3 regions of the Streptomyces sp. NPDC020965 genome follow, and region 3 is predicted to be linked to each of the others. Evidence: predicted binding sites of a transcription regulator. Region 3 holds the regulator's gene; each other region holds the start of a gene.

Region 1 (5,221 bases), on a different contig from region 3:
GCGGCGTACGGGCGGGTGCGGGCCGCGTCGATCGCCCAGGACAGCGGCGGGGAGTACGCCTCCGGGTCGAAGACGCGCCCGCGGCCCCCTCTGCGGGCGGGATCCACGAAGACCGCGTCGTACGCCGCCGTGTCGATCTCCATGACGTCCGCGCACCGGACCTCGATCAGCCCGGACAGGCCGAGGGCCGCGGCGTTGGCGCGGACGACGTCGGCGGTCAGCGGGTCGCGGTCCACCGCCAGCACCCGGATGCCCGCGCGGGCGAGTGCGATGGCGTCCCCGCCGATGCCGCTGCACAGATCCGCGACGGTGCGTACCCCGAGATCGGCGAAACGCCGGGCGCGGTACTCGGCGACGGACTTCCGGGTCGCCTGTTCCACGCCGTTCGGCGTGAAGTACATCCGGTAGGCGTCCGCCGCACCGAACTTCGCCACCGCACGCTGCCGCAGCCGTGCCTGTCCCAGTGCCGCCGAGACCAGCTCGGCGGGGTGGTCGCGGCGCAGTCGGGTGGCGATGGCCAGCTCTTGGGCGGGGGAGTGGTCCCGCAGGGCGGTGAGCAGGGCCTGGCCCTCGTCGGTGAGAAGCGCGGAGAGGTCGTTCACCCGGTCCATTGTGAGCCAGCGGCCGGGGTGCGGGGGTCGCGGGCGGGGGGCCCGGAGGCGCGGGGGTGTCGCGGGGCGCTGGGGCGGGGCGGTGGGGTGGTGGGGTGGGCCAGGCGGGGGACGGTTCGCCCGGGACGGCGGTGTCGCCCCCCGGCTGGCCGGTCCGTGCTGACAAGATCCAGCGCCATGCAGCTAGTAAGACAAAAAGGAAAGATGACGACAGAAGGTGTCATGCCCGGCCGTGGTCGGGCACGGCACCCCCGGGCCGTCGCGACGGCCCTGCTCGTGGCCCTCCTCGGCACCGCCTGCGCGGCCCAGGACAGCGACGGCCGGGACGGCGCCAGGCCCAACCCGCCGAACCAACCCAAATCGGGGCAACAGATCAATGGTCAGGACGGGCCGGCCAGCGCCGTCTCCCGTGCCGAGAAGGTCAGGCGCGCCCAGGCCGCACGGGCCGTGGCCGCCAAGAAGTGGGGGCTCGCCAAGACCCCCCTGGCTGCGCCCCTGCCGCCGGCCACCAAACCGGCGCTCACCACCCGCAAGGGCTTCGAGGTGGCGGGCGGCGAGTCGCTGCCACCGGTCTTCACCACGGTGCCGGTCACGGAGCGAGTCGTCTTCCTGACCATCGACGACGGCACGGAGAAGGACCCCGAGCTGCTCCGCATGATGTCCGAACTTCAGATCCCGTACAGCGCCTTCCTCAGCGACTACGTGATCAACGACAACTACGGGTACTTCCGCGAGATGCGGGACCGGGGCGTCGCGCTCCACAACCACACTCTCAACCACCGCTACATGCCCGGCCTCTCGTACACCGCGCAGAAGCGGGAGATCTGCGGCCAGCAGGACAAGCTCCATAAGCTGTACGGGAAACGCCCTCCGATCTTCCGCCCGCCGTACGGCAACTACAACGACGACACGCTGCGCGCCGCCCAGGCATGCGGTGTCAAAGCGGTGCCGCTGTGGGCCGCCGAGGCGTTCCCCGACCGCATGGAGTGGCGGGAATGGGACCGGGACCTGCACCCCGGCGACATCATCCTCACGCACTTCCGGGGGCCCGGGGACTGGGAGGGCACCATGCCCGACATGATCCGGCAGGTCATGAAGACCGTGACGGACAAGGGGTACGCGGTGGCGAGGCTGGAAGACTACGTATGAGCCGAGCGCGCCGGCCGTCGGCTCCGTGGGCGGCACCGCTCGCGGTCGTGGCCGGTGCGCTGCTCGTCTGCGCCGGGTGCGTGCCGTCGTCCGCGGTGGTCGCCGAGAACCCGGTGGCGCGGCTCGGCCGCAAGGCCGCCCCCCGGCACGATCCGGTACGGGAAGGCTGGGGAGCCCCGGGGCGACACCCGTCGGGCGCCCACTCGGGCACCTGCTCGGGCGCCCCGAGCGCCTCCGGAGCCCCAAGCGCCTCCGGAGCCCCAAGCGCCTCCGGGGCGGCTAGAACCTCCGGAGCCCCGAGCACCTCCGGAGCGGTCAGAACCTCCGGCGCCCCGGGAACCTCCGGAGCGGTCAGAACCTCCGGGGTGTCGAGAGTCCCTGGAGTGCCGGGGGTCTTGGGAGCCCCGGGGGCGGTGCCCGGGGCCTCAGGTGCCCCCGCCGCGCGCCGTCCGTCCGCCTTTGCGCCGGATGCCGCGCTTCCGCGCCGTGGCGGGTTCCGGCCGGGCCCGTACGGGCTCCGCTCCCGTTCGTACGGGCTCCGGGTGCCGGGCCCCGGTCTCGTGGAACCGGCCGCGCGGCTGCTGGAGCGGATCCGCCGCGGCGCCGGGGCGGCGCGCTGAGTGCCCTCAGATGGCAGCCCCGGGCGGACGGCGTATCCACGCCATACGGGCACTGAATTGGCACTCCGCTTGACCGAGTGCTAATCGCGGTCATAGTCTCGGGTCTGGCACTCCCCACTGGAGAGTGCCAATACAGCGACAGGCAGGTCCGGCACCCGCGACGACGGATCGACCTGGTCGCCACCCCAGACAGTTAAGCCCGTGAGATCTCCGAAGGGGGAGGTCGGATCGTGACGACCGCCAGCTCCAAGGTTGCCATCAAGCCGCTCGAGGACCGCATTGTGGTCCAGCCGCTCGACGCCGAGCAGACCACGGCCTCTGGCCTGGTCATCCCGGACACCGCGAAGGAGAAGCCCCAGGAGGGCGTCGTCCTCGCTGTTGGTCCGGGCCGTTTTGAGAACGGCGAGCGCCTGCCGCTCGACGTCCAGACCGGTGACGTTGTGCTCTACAGCAAGTACGGCGGCACCGAGGTGAAGTACAACGGCGAGGAGTACCTCGTCCTCTCGGCCCGCGACGTGCTCGCGATCATCGAGAAGTAGGTCGGGTTCCCGGGGGCTCGTCCCCCGGAAGCTCCTACCCCGTTTGTTCCTGATCTGCGCCCCCGGCTCCCGCTGACACTCAACAATCGGGCGCTGGGGGCGCATTTCGTCTCAGAAGAGGACTGAAACGCTCCCATGGCGAAGATCCTGAAGTTCGACGAGGACGCCCGTCGCGCCCTTGAGCGCGGCGTCAACAAGCTTGCCGACACGGTCAAGGTGACGATCGGCCCCCGTGGCCGCAATGTCGTCATCGACAAGAAGTTCGGCGCCCCCACCATCACCAACGACGGTGTCACGATCGCCCGCGAGGTCGAGCTCGACGACCCGTACGAGAACCTCGGCGCCCAGCTCGTGAAGGAGGTGGCGACCAAGACCAACGACATCGCGGGTGACGGCACCACCACCGCCACCGTGCTGGCCCAGGCCCTGGTCCGCGAGGGCCTGCGCAACGTCGCAGCCGGCGCCTCCCCGGCCTCCCTGAAGAAGGGAATCGACGCCGCCGTCAAGGCCATCTCCGACGAGCTGCTCGCGACCGCGCGTCCGATCGAGGACAAGTCCGACATCGCCGCCGTCGCCGGTCTCTCCGCCCAGGACCCCCAGGTCGGCGAGCTCATCGGCGAGGCCATGGACAAGGTCGGCAAGGACGGTGTCATCACCGTCGAGGAGTCCAACACCTTCGGCCTGGAGCTCGACTTCACCGAGGGCATGGCCTTCGACAAGGGCTACCTCTCCCCGTACATGGTCAGCGACCAGGAGCGTATGGAGGCCGTCCTTGAGGACCCGTACATCCTGATCAACCAGGGCAAGATCTCCTCGATCCAGGACCTGCTGCCGCTGCTGGAGAAGGTCATCCAGGCGGGTGGCTCCAAGCCGCTGCTGATCATCGCCGAGGATGTCGAGGGCGAGGCGCTCTCCACCCTGGTCGTCAACAAGATCCGTGGCACGTTCAACGCGGTCGCCGTCAAGGCCCCCGGCTTCGGTGACCGTCGCAAGGCGATGCTCCAGGACATGGCCACCCTCACCGGTGCCACCGTCATCGCCGAAGAGGTCGGCCTCAAGCTCGACCAGGCCGGTCTGGACGTACTGGGCAGCGCCCGCCGCGTCACGATCACCAAGGACGACACCACCATCGTCGACGGTGGGGGCAACTCCGCCGACGTCGCGGGCCGGGTCAACCAGATCAAGGCCGAGATCGAGTCCACGGACTCCGACTGGGACCGCGAGAAGCTCCAGGAGCGCCTCGCGAAGCTGGCCGGTGGCGTGTGCGTGATCCGTGTCGGTGCCGCCACCGAGGTGGAGCTGAAGGAGAAGAAGCACCGTCTGGAGGACGCCATCTCCGCGACCCGCGCCGCGGTCGAGGAGGGCATCGTCTCCGGTGGTGGCTCCGCGCTCATCCACGCCTCCAAGGTGCTGGAGGGCAACCTCGGCAAGGAGGGTGACGAGGCCACTGGTGTCGCCGTCGTCCGCCGCGCCGTCGTCGAGCCGCTGCGCTGGATCGCCGAGAACGCCGGCCTGGAGGGCTACGTCATCGTCTCCAAGGTCGCCGAGCTGGGCGTCGGCCAGGGCTACAACGCCGCCACCGCCGAGTACGGCGACCTGGTGAAGGCCGGTCTCATCGACCCGGTCAAGGTCACCCGCTCCGCGCTGGAGAACGCCGCTTCCATCGCCTCCCTGCTGCTCACGACCGAGACCCTGGTCGTCGAGAAGCCGGCCGAGGACGAGGGCGACGCCGGTCACGGTGGCCACGGTCACTCCCACTGACGTCCCAACACGTCAGCGTTACGGACGGGGCGAGTAGGCCCCTCCGGAACCAGTAGGCGCACAGCCGGGCCCGGTGCTCCCGTCGCGGGAGCATCGGGCCCGGTGCTGTCTCGGCACCGCCCTGGCCGCCGACCGCCTGAGCCGCCGACCGCCAGGGGCTTGAGCCGTCAGAAGCCCGAGCCGTGGCCGGGGCCGCTGCCACGCCGGGCCACCGCCGCCGTCCGGTGCGGTCCGGACCGGTGAGATCACGCGGACCGGTCCCGGGCCTCCGCCGACACCGGCTCGGCGAACGGCCGTCCCGTCGCGAACCGCTCCAACTCGTCGAGGGCCAGATCCGCCAGCCGGTGCAGCTCATTGCCGAGCGAGCCCGCGATATGCGGGGTCAGCAGCACCTGGGGGAGCGTGTACAGCGGGGAGTCGGCGGGCGGAACGTCCGGCTCGGTCACATCGAGCACCGCGCGCAGTCGGCCGGAGACCAGTTCCGCCAGCAGCGCCTCCCCGTCGACCAGCGAACCGCGCGAGGTATTGATCAGCGTCGCCC
Region 2 (5,221 bases), on a different contig from region 3:
AACCGCGTCATGAGGAAGATGAGGAGAAAGGGCCTCGCCTCCATGGCTGTGCAGACTTCAGTAAGCACCACCGCCGTCGACCTCGGACCCGCCGCCGCACTCTCGTGCCGCGAGTGCGGAGAGCGTTTCGACCTCGGCCCGATCTTCGCCTGTGCCTCCTGTTTCGGACCGCTGGAAATCGCCTACGACCTGCCGACCGGTGACCCCGAGGGGCTCCGCAAGCGCATCGAGGCCGGTCCGGACAACATCTGGCGGTACGCCCCGCTGCTGCCCGTCCCCGCCGACGTGGCGGACAAGCCCAGCCTCAACCCCGGCTTCACCAAGCTGGTCAAGGCCGACAACCTCGCCCGTGAGCTGGGCGTCACCGGTGGCCTGTACATCAAGGACGACTCCGGCAACCCGACGCACTCCTTCAAGGACCGGGTCGTCGCCATCGCGGTCGAGGCGGCGCGCGCCTTCGGCTTCACCACCCTCTCCTGCTCCTCCACCGGCAACCTCGCCGGCGCGGTCGGCGCGGCGGCTGCCAGGGCGGGCTTCCGCTCCTGCGTCTTCATCCCGCACGACCTGGAGCAGGGCAAGGTCGTCATGGCCGCCGTCTACGGTGGCGAGCTGGTCGGCATCGAGGGCAACTACGACGATGTGAACCGGTTCTGCTCCGAGCTGATCGGCGACCCGCTCGGCGAGGGCTGGGGATTCGTCAACGTCAATCTCCGCCCGTACTACGGCGAGGGCTCCAAGACCCTCGCGTTCGAGATCTGCGAGCAGCTCGGCTGGCGGCTGCCGGACCAGATCGTGATCCCCATCGCGTCGGGATCACAGCTCACCAAGATCGACAAGGGTCTCCAGGAGCTGATCAAGCTCGGTCTGGTCGAGGACAAGCCGTACCGGATCTTCGGCGCCCAGGCGGAGGGCTGCTCGCCGGTCTCCGCGGCCTTCAAGGCCGGCCACGACGTCGTACGGCCGGTGAAGCCGGACACCATCGCCAAATCGCTGGCGATCGGCAACCCCGCCGACGGCCCGTACGTCCTGGACATCGCCCGCCGCACCAGCGGCGCGGTCGAGGACGTCACCGACGCGGAGATCGTGGACGCGATCAAGCTGCTGGCCCGCACCGAGGGCATCTTCGCGGAGACCGCGGGCGGTGTGACCGTCGGTGTGACCCGGAAGCTGATCGAGGCCGGTCTGCTCGACCCGACGCTCACCACGGTCGTCCTCAACACCGGCGACGGACTGAAGACCCTGGACGCGGTCGCCCCGACGACGGGTCCCACCGCGACCATCCCCGCGAGCCTGGACGCCTTCCGCGCGGCCGGCCTGTCCGGCTGAGCCCCTCCGCCAGGACCCCGGTCGGAGCCCCCGGCCGGGATCCTGGCCGGGGGCAGCCCCCCGGCCGCACGTCCTGGCTGAACGTGCTCGCCGAACGTCCTCCGGCCGACATCCGGCCACACCTCGCCGACCGAGACCCCTGGGAGACCCGAGAATGAGCGTCAACGTCCGTATCCCCACCATTCTGCGCACCTACACCGGTGGCAAGGCCGAGGTCCAGGCGGAGGGGACGACCCTCTCCGAGGTGATCACGGACCTGGAGAAGAACCACGCGGGGATCGCCGCGCGCGTCCTGGACGACGAGGGCAAGCTGCGCCGCTTCGTGAACGTCTACGTCAACGACGACGACGTCCGCTTCGAGCAGGGCCTGGCGACGGCGACGCCGGACGGCGCGGGGATCTCGATCATCCCCGCGGTCGCCGGAGGCTGACCGCCCGCGTGCGCCGGTCCGAACCCCCCCCGTCGGGTGTGCTCGGACCGGCCACCGCACCGCCCGATCCGGAACCGGACCGGTGCCCCCGGCCGAGGGGTCCGGACCGCCCCCGGGAGACCTTCGCGGCGGCCCGGAACCGCACCGCGGACGGGCCCCGCGGCCACATACGCAACGTCACTGCGTTTGCCCCCTCGGTAAGACAAACGGAGGGGGCAATTCTGTAGGGTTGAGCACGCTACAGTTGGGGAACGCCCCACCGCTGCTCCCGGCGCCCCGCATATGAGAATGCGCCCGCGCCCGATGAGAAGCAGCCAATGTGCTCCGTGGATTTGTCTCATAAGTCTCCTTTGTCGGGCCCGACTTGCCCCGGAATTTATTGAATTCCCCTCAATTACCCGTTCGCTTGTGCCGGGAATTCTCGTCCGATTGACCTGTTGCAGAGGGCAGTTGGGCAGATACATTCAGCCGCGGTCGACGCGTTCCGGCGCACACCTTCGAGTCCCTCCCCCTCGCTCATGGAGGGGAGAACGCGGCAGGTGAGGTCTGACCCGGGTCCGCGAAGTGCGGTCCTGCGCAAGGGCCAGTAATAGGGGAGTTAGGCATGGCTCAGGGCACCGTCAAGTGGTTCAACGCGGAGAAGGGGTACGGCTTCATCGCGGTCGACGGTGGTGCGGATGTATTCGTCCACTACAGCGCGATCCAGATGGATGGGTACCGCACCCTGGAGGAGGGTCAGCGAGTCGAGTTCGAGATCTCGCAGGGGCAGAAGGGTCCGCAGGCGGACATGGTCAAGCTCGCGGTCTGAATCCACCACATCTGCGACGCGATCGGCCACCGACGCGCACGCACAGCCGTATGGGGTCCACATCCCGCCCAGGGATGTGGACCCCATACGCATGTCCGGCCGCCCCGGGAGCGGCCGGACCCGCGCCCGATCCCCCCGGCAAGATCAAGAGGAGAGCTCCTGGTGGCCTCGGGTGGAGGTGCCGTCCACCCGGGCGGGGCGGGCCGGATCCACCCGGCGCGGGCGGCGGTCCGGGAGGGGTCGGTTCTTCCCCAGGCGCTTGCACTCGAAGGGGTCGAGTGCTAATCATTGGCGTTAGCACTCTCCGGGTGAGAGTGACAAAAAAAGGGACCGGGTCGGTGAGGTCCGCACACCGCACGAGGCTAGGAACCTCGCGGTGGGCAGGCCGTCCGTCGCGGGCGCCAGCGCGGTCCGAGAGCTTCCCACCCAGTCCGTGGAGGACACTTCACATGGCAAAGATCATCGCGTTCGACGAGGAGGCACGGCGCGGTCTCGAGCGCGGGATGAACCAGCTCGCCGACGCCGTCAAGGTCACTCTCGGTCCCAAGGGCCGCAACGTCGTTCTTGAGAAGAAGTGGGGCGCCCCCACGATCACCAACGATGGTGTTTCCATCGCCAAGGAGATCGAGCTTGAGGACCCGTACGAGAAGATCGGCGCCGAGCTGGTCAAGGAGGTCGCCAAGAAGACGGACGACGTCGCCGGTGACGGCACGACCACCGCGACCGTCCTCGCCCAGGCGCTCGTCCGCGAGGGCCTGCGCAATGTAGCGGCCGGCGCCAACCCCATGGCCCTGAAGCGCGGTATCGAGAAGGCCGTTGAGGCCGTCTCCGGTGCCCTGCTCGAGCAGGCCAAGGACGTGGAGACCAAGGAGCAGATCGCCTCCACCGCCTCCATCTCCGCCGCTGACACCCAGATCGGCGAGCTCATCGCCGAGGCGATGGACAAGGTCGGCAAGGAAGGCGTCATCACCGTCGAGGAGTCCCAGACCTTCGGGCTGGAGCTTGAGCTGACGGAGGGCATGCGCTTCGACAAGGGCTACATCTCGGCGTACTTCGCCACCGACATGGAGCGTATGGAGGCGTCCCTGGACGACCCGTACATCCTGATCGTCAACTCCAAGATCGGCAACGTGAAGGACCTCCTTCCGCTGCTGGAGAAGGTCATGCAGTCGGGCAAGCCCCTGCTGATCATCGCCGAGGACGTTGAGGGCGAGGCCCTGTCCACGCTGGTCGTGAACAAGATCCGTGGCACCTTCAAGTCCGTCGCCGTCAAGGCTCCGGGCTTCGGCGACCGCCGCAAGGCCATGCTCAACGACATCGCCATCCTCACGGGCGGCACGGTCATCTCCGAGGAGGTCGGTCTCAAGCTTGAGAACGCCGGCCTGGACCTGCTGGGCCGCGCCCGCAAGGTCGTCATCACCAAGGACGAGACCACGATCGTCGACGGCTCCGGTGACAGTGACCAGGTCGCCGGCCGGGTCAACCAGATCCGCGCCGAGATCGAGAACTCCGACTCGGACTACGACCGCGAGAAGCTCCAGGAGCGCCTCGCGAAGCTGGCCGGTGGCGTCGCCGTCATCAAGGCCGGCGCCGCGACCGAGGTGGAGCTGAAGGAGCGCAAGCACCGCATCGAGGACGCCGTTCGCAACGCGAAGGCGGCCGTCGAAGAGGGCATCGTCGCCGGTGGTGGCGTGGCGCTGCTGCAGGCTTCGTCGGTCTTCGAGAAGCTGGAGCTCACGGGTGACGAGGCCACTGGCGCCAACGCCGTGCGCCTCGCGCTGGAGGCCCCGCTCAAGCAGATCGCCGTCAACGGTGGTCTTGAGGGTGGCGTCGTCGTCGAGAAGGTCCGCAACCTGACCCCGGGTTACGGCCTGAACGCCGCGACCGGCGAGTACGTGGACATGATCGCCGCGGGCATCCTCGACCCGGCGAAGGTGACCCGCTCGGCGCTGCAGAACGCCGCGTCGATCGCCGCGCTGTTCCTCACGACCGAGGCCGTCATCGCCGACAAGCCGGAGAAGGCGTCTGCGGCCGCTCCGGGTGGTATGCCCGGCGGTGACATGGACTTCTGATCCCTCGTGGATCGGTAGCCCGGTTACGTACGAAGGGCGGCACCCCCTCTCCGGGGGTGCCGCCCTTCGGCGTGTCCCGCGCCAGTGCCCTACCGGTCAGCGGACATCGACGTAGTCACCGCTGGCGGTGGAGTCGAAGCGGGTGGAGCTGCCGTAGTAGCGGATGTTCCAGGTGCCGTCCTTGACGGCCGTGGCGGTGAAGGAGGCGCGGCCGACCGTGTCGGTGGTGCCGTGGTCGACGCGGGACCACTTGGTGCTGCCGTTCGCCTGGAACCAGAGCTGTACGGGCTTCTTGCCCAGCGCCTTCCAGGTGCTGCCGATCTTCTCGCCCGCGATTCCGGTGACGGTGAGCGTGGCGCCCTTCTTGACCGGCTCCGGGTTGGCATTGACCGAGGCGATCCGGGTCTCGTTGCGGTGCAGCCGGAAGACCGGACCCACGGTGTCGGTGAAGTGGTCGTCCTCCAGGTGACGGACCCGGAAGTGACCGCCCGCCGAGACCTTCCCGGTGAGGGTGAAGACGGAGTCCGGGTGGGCCCACCCGGTCCCCGAGCCGACCGACTTCCAGCCGGTCTTCCCGTCCGCCGA
Region 3 (5,221 bases):
GTTCGGCGGTGGCCAGCGGCTCGGCCCCCTCCTCGTGCAGTACGGCCGCGAAGTCGGCGGCGGCGAGCAGCGCGGCGACCTGCTTGGTCGTCGCCGCCTCCGCGACCTCGGGAAACCGCAGCCGGCGCGACTGCTTGCCGGCCTCGCGCGCGGTGGCCCGCCACTTGGCGAGGGCCTTGGCGCCGCGTTCGCCCTTCCACTGGGTGATGCAGCGCGCCGCCGACCAGGGCACGATCGCGTCGACGCCGGTCTCCGTCATGGTCTCCACGGCGAGTTCGCCCCGGTCGCCCTTGGGAAGGGCCTGGACGACGGTGATACGGGGTCGGGGTTCGGCTTCGACGGGGCAGCTCGACGCCGTCATGACCAGCAGGTCCTTGCCCTCGGTCCGCACCACGGTCCCGGCGGCCCCCCGGCCGTGGCCGTCGGTCAGCACGATCTCCTCACCGGACCGCAGTCGACGGACGGAGACGGCGTGCCGCCCCTCGGCCCCGTCGAGAGTGATCTCCGTCCCGGGCCTGGCGCCTTCGAGGGAGTCCACCAGGAATACGGGTGCGGTCATCGGGCGTCCTCCGGGGTGGTGAGCGCGGCCCGTGCGGACTCGGTCTCGGCGACGAGCACTTCGACGAGCCGCCCGGCCGGCATCTCCCGGGCCATCCGGTGGCCCTGCCCGGCCCACAGGGACATGCCCTGGGCGTCACCGGCCTTGGCGGCGGCCTTGCGCAGTCCGCTGGTCAGATGGTGCACCTGGGGATAGGCGGCCGGGGCGTAGGGGCCGTGCTCGCGCATGAAGCGGTTGACCAGGCCGCGGGCGGGCCGGCCGGAGAAGGCGCGGGTGAGTTCGGTCCGGGCGAACAGCGGGTTGGTCATGGCCTGTTTGTGCAGGCTGTGGGCGCCGGACTCGGGGCAGACGAGGAACGCGGTGCCAAGCTGTGCCGCATCGGCCCCGGCCGCGCGGACGGCGGCGATCTGGGTGCCGCGCATCAGACCACCGGTGGCGATGAGGGGGAGCTCCACGGTCTCGCGGATCAGCGCGACGAGGGCGAGCAGGCCGATCCCGGCGCCGTCGGTGGCGGGATCGTCCCGGTGGGTGCCCTGGTGGCCGCCGGCCTCGACGCCCTGCACGCACAGCGCGTCGGCACCGGCTCGCTCGGCGGCCCGGGCCTCCTCGGGCGTGGTGACGGTGACGACGGTGAAGGTACCGGCCTCGGCGAAGGCGGAGAGCACGGCGGCGGTCGGGCAGCCGAAGGTGAAGGAGACGACGGGCACGGGATCGTCGCGGAGGATGGCGAGCTTGGCCTCGTAGCCGTCGTCGGAACCGCAGTCGGCGTCACCGAGCGGGGTCTCGTACCAACTGGTCTCACCGGCGAGCTGATGCCGGTAGACGTCCACGGCGCCCGGGTCGACGGTCCTGGGCTGCGGCATGAAGAGATTGACCCCGAAGGGTCGGGGGGTCAGTCGCCGGATCTGGTTGATCTCCTGGTACATGCCGTCCGCGGTCTTGTACCCGGCGGCGAGGAAGCCGAGCCCGCCCGCGTCGGAGACGGCGGCGGCAAGACCGGGGCACGAGGCGCCGCCCGCCATGGGGGCCTGCACGATCGGATACCGGCAGAGATCGGTCAGTGCGGAGGACATGCTTGCATCGTGCCATGCCGCTCCCGCCCCACCGAATCGGGCGTACCGGCCTTTCGCCGGGCGCTGCCGCCTCGCGCCCGCTGGTCCGCGCCACCCCCTGCGGGGCGCCTTCGCGGAACCGCGGTACGGGTCGCGGGCCGGGCCACTGGGGCCCGGCCCGGAACCCTAACGGCCGTTGAACGCGTCCTTCAGCCGGGAGAACAGTCCCTGCTGACCGGGCTGGAACTGGCCCAGGGGCCGCTCCTCACCCCGCAGCTTCGACAGCTCCCGCAGCACCCGCTCCTGCTCCGCGTCCAGCTTTGTCGGTGTCATCACCTCGACGTGCACGATGAGGTCACCGCGACCGCCGCCCCGCAGATGCGTCACGCCCCGCCCGTGCAGCGGAATCGACTGACCCGACTGGGTACCGGGCCGGATGTCGACCTCCTCCACGCCGTCGAGCGTCTCCAGCGGCACTTGCGTACCGAGGGCGGCCGCCGTCATCGGAATGGTCACCGTGCAGTGCAGATCGTCGCCGCGCCGCTGGAACACCGAGTGCGGTAGTTCGTGTATCTCGACGTACAGATCGCCGGCCGGGCCGCCACCGGGGCCGACCTCGCCCTCGCCCGCGAGCTGGATCCGCGTGCCGTTGTCGACACCGGCCGGGATCTTCACGGTCAGGGTCCGGCGCGAACGCACCCGGCCGTCACCCGCGCACTCCGGACACGGCGTGGGCACGACGGTCCCGAAGCCCTGGCACTGCGGACACGGCCGCGAGGTCATGACCTGGCCCAGGAAGGACCGCGTCACCTGCGAGACCTCACCGCGGCCACGGCACATGTCACAGGTCTGCGCCGAGGTGCCGGGGGCCGCGCCCTCGCCGCTGCACGTGGTGCAGACGACGGCGGTGTCGACCTGGATCTCCTTGGTCGTACCGAAGGCGGCCTCGTTGAGATTGATCTCCAGGCGAATCATCGCGTCCTGGCCGCGCCGCGTACGCGACCTCGGCCCCCGCTGCGACGCCGTCCCGAAGAACGCGTCCATGATGTCCGAGAAATTCCCGAAGTTTCCGGCTCCGAAGCCGCCCGCACCACCACCGGCCTGCGAGAGCGGATCCCCGCCGAGGTCGTAGACCTGCTTCTTCTGCGGGTCCGACAACACCTCGTAGGCGGCGTTGATCTCCTTGAAGCGCTCCTGCGTCTTCGGATCAGGATTCACATCCGGGTGCAGCTCGCGCGCGAGCCGTCGGAATGCCTTCTTGATCTCGTCCTGGGACGCGTCGCGGCGTACGCCGAGCACGGCGTAATAGTCCGTGGCCACTTACGACTCCGCCAGGATCTGTCCGACGTAACGTGCCACTGCGCGTACCGCTCCCATCGTTCCGGGGTAGTCCATGCGGGTCGGTCCGACCACGCCGAGTTTGGCGACTGCCTCGTCGCCCGAACCGTAGCCGACGGCGACCACGGACGTTGAGTTGAGGCCCTCATGGGCATTCTCATGACCGATCCGGACGGTCATGCCCATCCCGCCCAATTCCTTCGCCTCGCCGAGGAGTTTGAGCAGCACCACATGCTCTTCCAGCGCCTCCAGCACCGGCCTGATCGTCAGGGGGAAGTCATGTCCGAAGCGGGTGAGATTGGCGGTGCCGCCGATCACCAGCCGCTCCTCGGTCTCCTCGACCAGGGTCTCCAGCAGAGTGGAGAGCACGGTGGAGACGGGCCCCCGGTCCTCCGGCTCGAAGGACTCGGGAAGGTCCTGCACCAACTGCGGCACATCCGCGAACCGGCGTCCGACGACCCGGCTGTTGAGCCGCGCCCGCAGATCCGCTAGCGAGGTGTCACCGAACGGCGCCGGGCAGTCGATCATGCGCTGTTCGACCCGGCCGGTGTCCGTGATCAGTACGAGCATCAGTCGGGCGGGCGCCAGCGAGAGCAGCTCCACATGCCGGACCGTGGACCGGGTGAGCGAGGGGTACTGGACGACGGCGACCTGCCGGGTGAGCTGCGCCAGCAGCCTGACCGTACGCCCGACGACGTCGTCGAGGTCCACGGCACCGTCGAGGAAGCTCTGAATGGCGCGCCGCTCGGCCGAGGACAAGGGCTTGACCCCGGCCAGCTTGTCGACGAAGAGGCGGTATCCCTTGTCCGTCGGGATGCGCCCGGCACTGGTGTGGGGCTGGGCGATAAACCCCTCCTCCTCCAGCACCGCCATGTCGTTGCGCACCGTGGCCGGGGAGACGCCCAGGCGGTGACGCTCGGTGAGCGCCTTGGAGCCGACTGGCTCCTCGGTGCCGACATAGTCCTGGACGATGGCGCGCAACACTTCGAGTCTGCGTTCGCTGAGCATCGCGCACACCTCCAGCTCGGTCTCTCGGTGGTTCGTCGGTCGGGTTCCGTTGGTCGTTCGCCGGGGGCTCCCTGGCACTCAGAAGGTTCGAGTGCCAGGATTTCCCCGTGCCAGTGTACGGCCGTGAGGTACGGCCGTAGCAAGGGCGACCGGCCACCCTACCGCGCGCCCTCGCTGGTCGTGCCAGTAGCGTCGCCGCTATGGATGTCGCTTGGGAAGACCTCGGCTGGGAGCGGTTGGCCGCCGGAGTGGGCCGCCGCCGACTGCCGGGGTGGGACGCGACCAGTGGATTGATCGTCGGCACGGAGGGCGCCCTCCTCTACGACACCGGCTCGACCCTCCACGAGGGCGCCGAACTCCGGACCCAGGCGGAGGCCCTGCTCAACGGCGGCCGGGTGACGCATATCGCACTGAGCCACCCCCATTTCGACCATGTGCTGGGGACGGCAGCCTTCGACGGCACGCCGGTGTACGGGGCGCTGGGCGTCGACGCGCTACTGACGCGGGAGCGCGAGGTGCTGCGGGCCGACGCCGTACGGCACGGGGTGGCCGCGGCCGACGCGGCGGCGGCGACCGCGCGGCTGGTGGTGCCGGGCCGGACGGTCTCCGGCGAGCTGACGGTGGAGCTGGGGGGCGGCCGCCGGGTGCTGCTGGTCTCGGTCGGCCCCGGCCATACGGGACACGATCTGGCGGCCCTGGTGCCCCCGGTGGCGGGGAGCCCCGCGGTGGTGTTCTGCGGCGATCTGGTGGAGGAGTCCGGCGAACCGCAGGCGGGGCCGGACGCGGTCGGCGCGCGCTGGCCGGCCGCGCTGGACCGGCTGCTGGCCATCGGCGGGGAGGACGCGCTGTATGTGCCGGGGCACGGCGCGGTGGTGGACGCCACCTTCGTACGGGCCCAGCGGGACGCGCTGGCGCGGCGGTTCGGGGGGTCGTGACGGCGGTGGTGGGGGGGGCGGGCCGGCTCGCCGGTAGGGCCACGGGCGGGTGTTCGGGAGGCGAGGGGTCTTCGGGGCGCGAGGGGCGCTCGGTGCTTGGTGGGGCTTGGCGGGGCTTGGCGGGTTCCGTGGGCGCGAGGGGCGCCTCGGGGCCTGTCGGTTTCCTCAGGGGCTCCCGTTGGGGGCGTGGCGGCAGAATGAGCCCATGCGCAGCAGATACGACAGCCCTGATCTGACGCCGCCCTGGAAGCGGTCGACTCCGGCTCCCGAGGTCCCCGCCGACCCCGATCTGGTCGTGGAGGAGGTCAGCACGGGCTTCTGCGGCGCCG

Evidence for each region. The regulator HrcA, encoded in region 3, represses chaperone genes, less so after heat shock. The targets are predictions, from matches to a motif close to TTNGCACTCNGNNNNNCNGAGTGCNAA.
Region 1: the regulator HrcA is predicted to act here: its motif matches at 2,438-2,464, upstream of groES (co-chaperone GroES).
Region 2: the regulator HrcA is predicted to act here: its motif matches at 2,823-2,849, upstream of groL (chaperonin GroEL).

Annotation. Positions count from the first base shown of each region.
Region 1 covers NZ_JBIRRE010000002.1:302,032-307,252, forward strand. The annotation lists gene ACH4S7_RS08285 (SAM-dependent methyltransferase) at 1-611, opposite strand, end outside; gene ACH4S7_RS08290 (polysaccharide deacetylase family protein) at 789-1,760, shown strand; gene groES (co-chaperone GroES) at 2,611-2,919, shown strand; gene groL (chaperonin GroEL) at 3,055-4,680, shown strand; gene ACH4S7_RS08305 (hydroxyacid dehydrogenase) at 4,926-5,221, opposite strand, start outside.
Region 2 covers NZ_JBIRRE010000012.1:195,597-200,817, forward strand. The annotation lists SAM riboswitch class I at 1-25, shown strand, start outside; gene thrC (threonine synthase) at 43-1,326, shown strand; gene ACH4S7_RS30955 (MoaD/ThiS family protein) at 1,481-1,756, shown strand; gene ACH4S7_RS30960 (cold-shock protein) at 2,361-2,564, shown strand; gene groL (chaperonin GroEL) at 3,014-4,636, shown strand; gene ACH4S7_RS30970 (hypothetical protein) at 4,733-5,221, opposite strand, start outside.
Region 3 covers NZ_JBIRRE010000001.1:984,407-989,627, forward strand. The annotation lists gene ACH4S7_RS04290 (16S rRNA (uracil(1498)-N(3))-methyltransferase) at 1-559, opposite strand, end outside; gene ACH4S7_RS04295 (nitronate monooxygenase) at 556-1,632, opposite strand; gene dnaJ (molecular chaperone DnaJ) at 1,798-2,931, opposite strand; gene hrcA (heat-inducible transcriptional repressor HrcA) at 2,932-3,957, opposite strand; gene ACH4S7_RS04310 (MBL fold metallo-hydrolase) at 4,158-4,892, shown strand; gene ACH4S7_RS04315 (DUF3097 domain-containing protein) at 5,098-5,221, shown strand, end outside.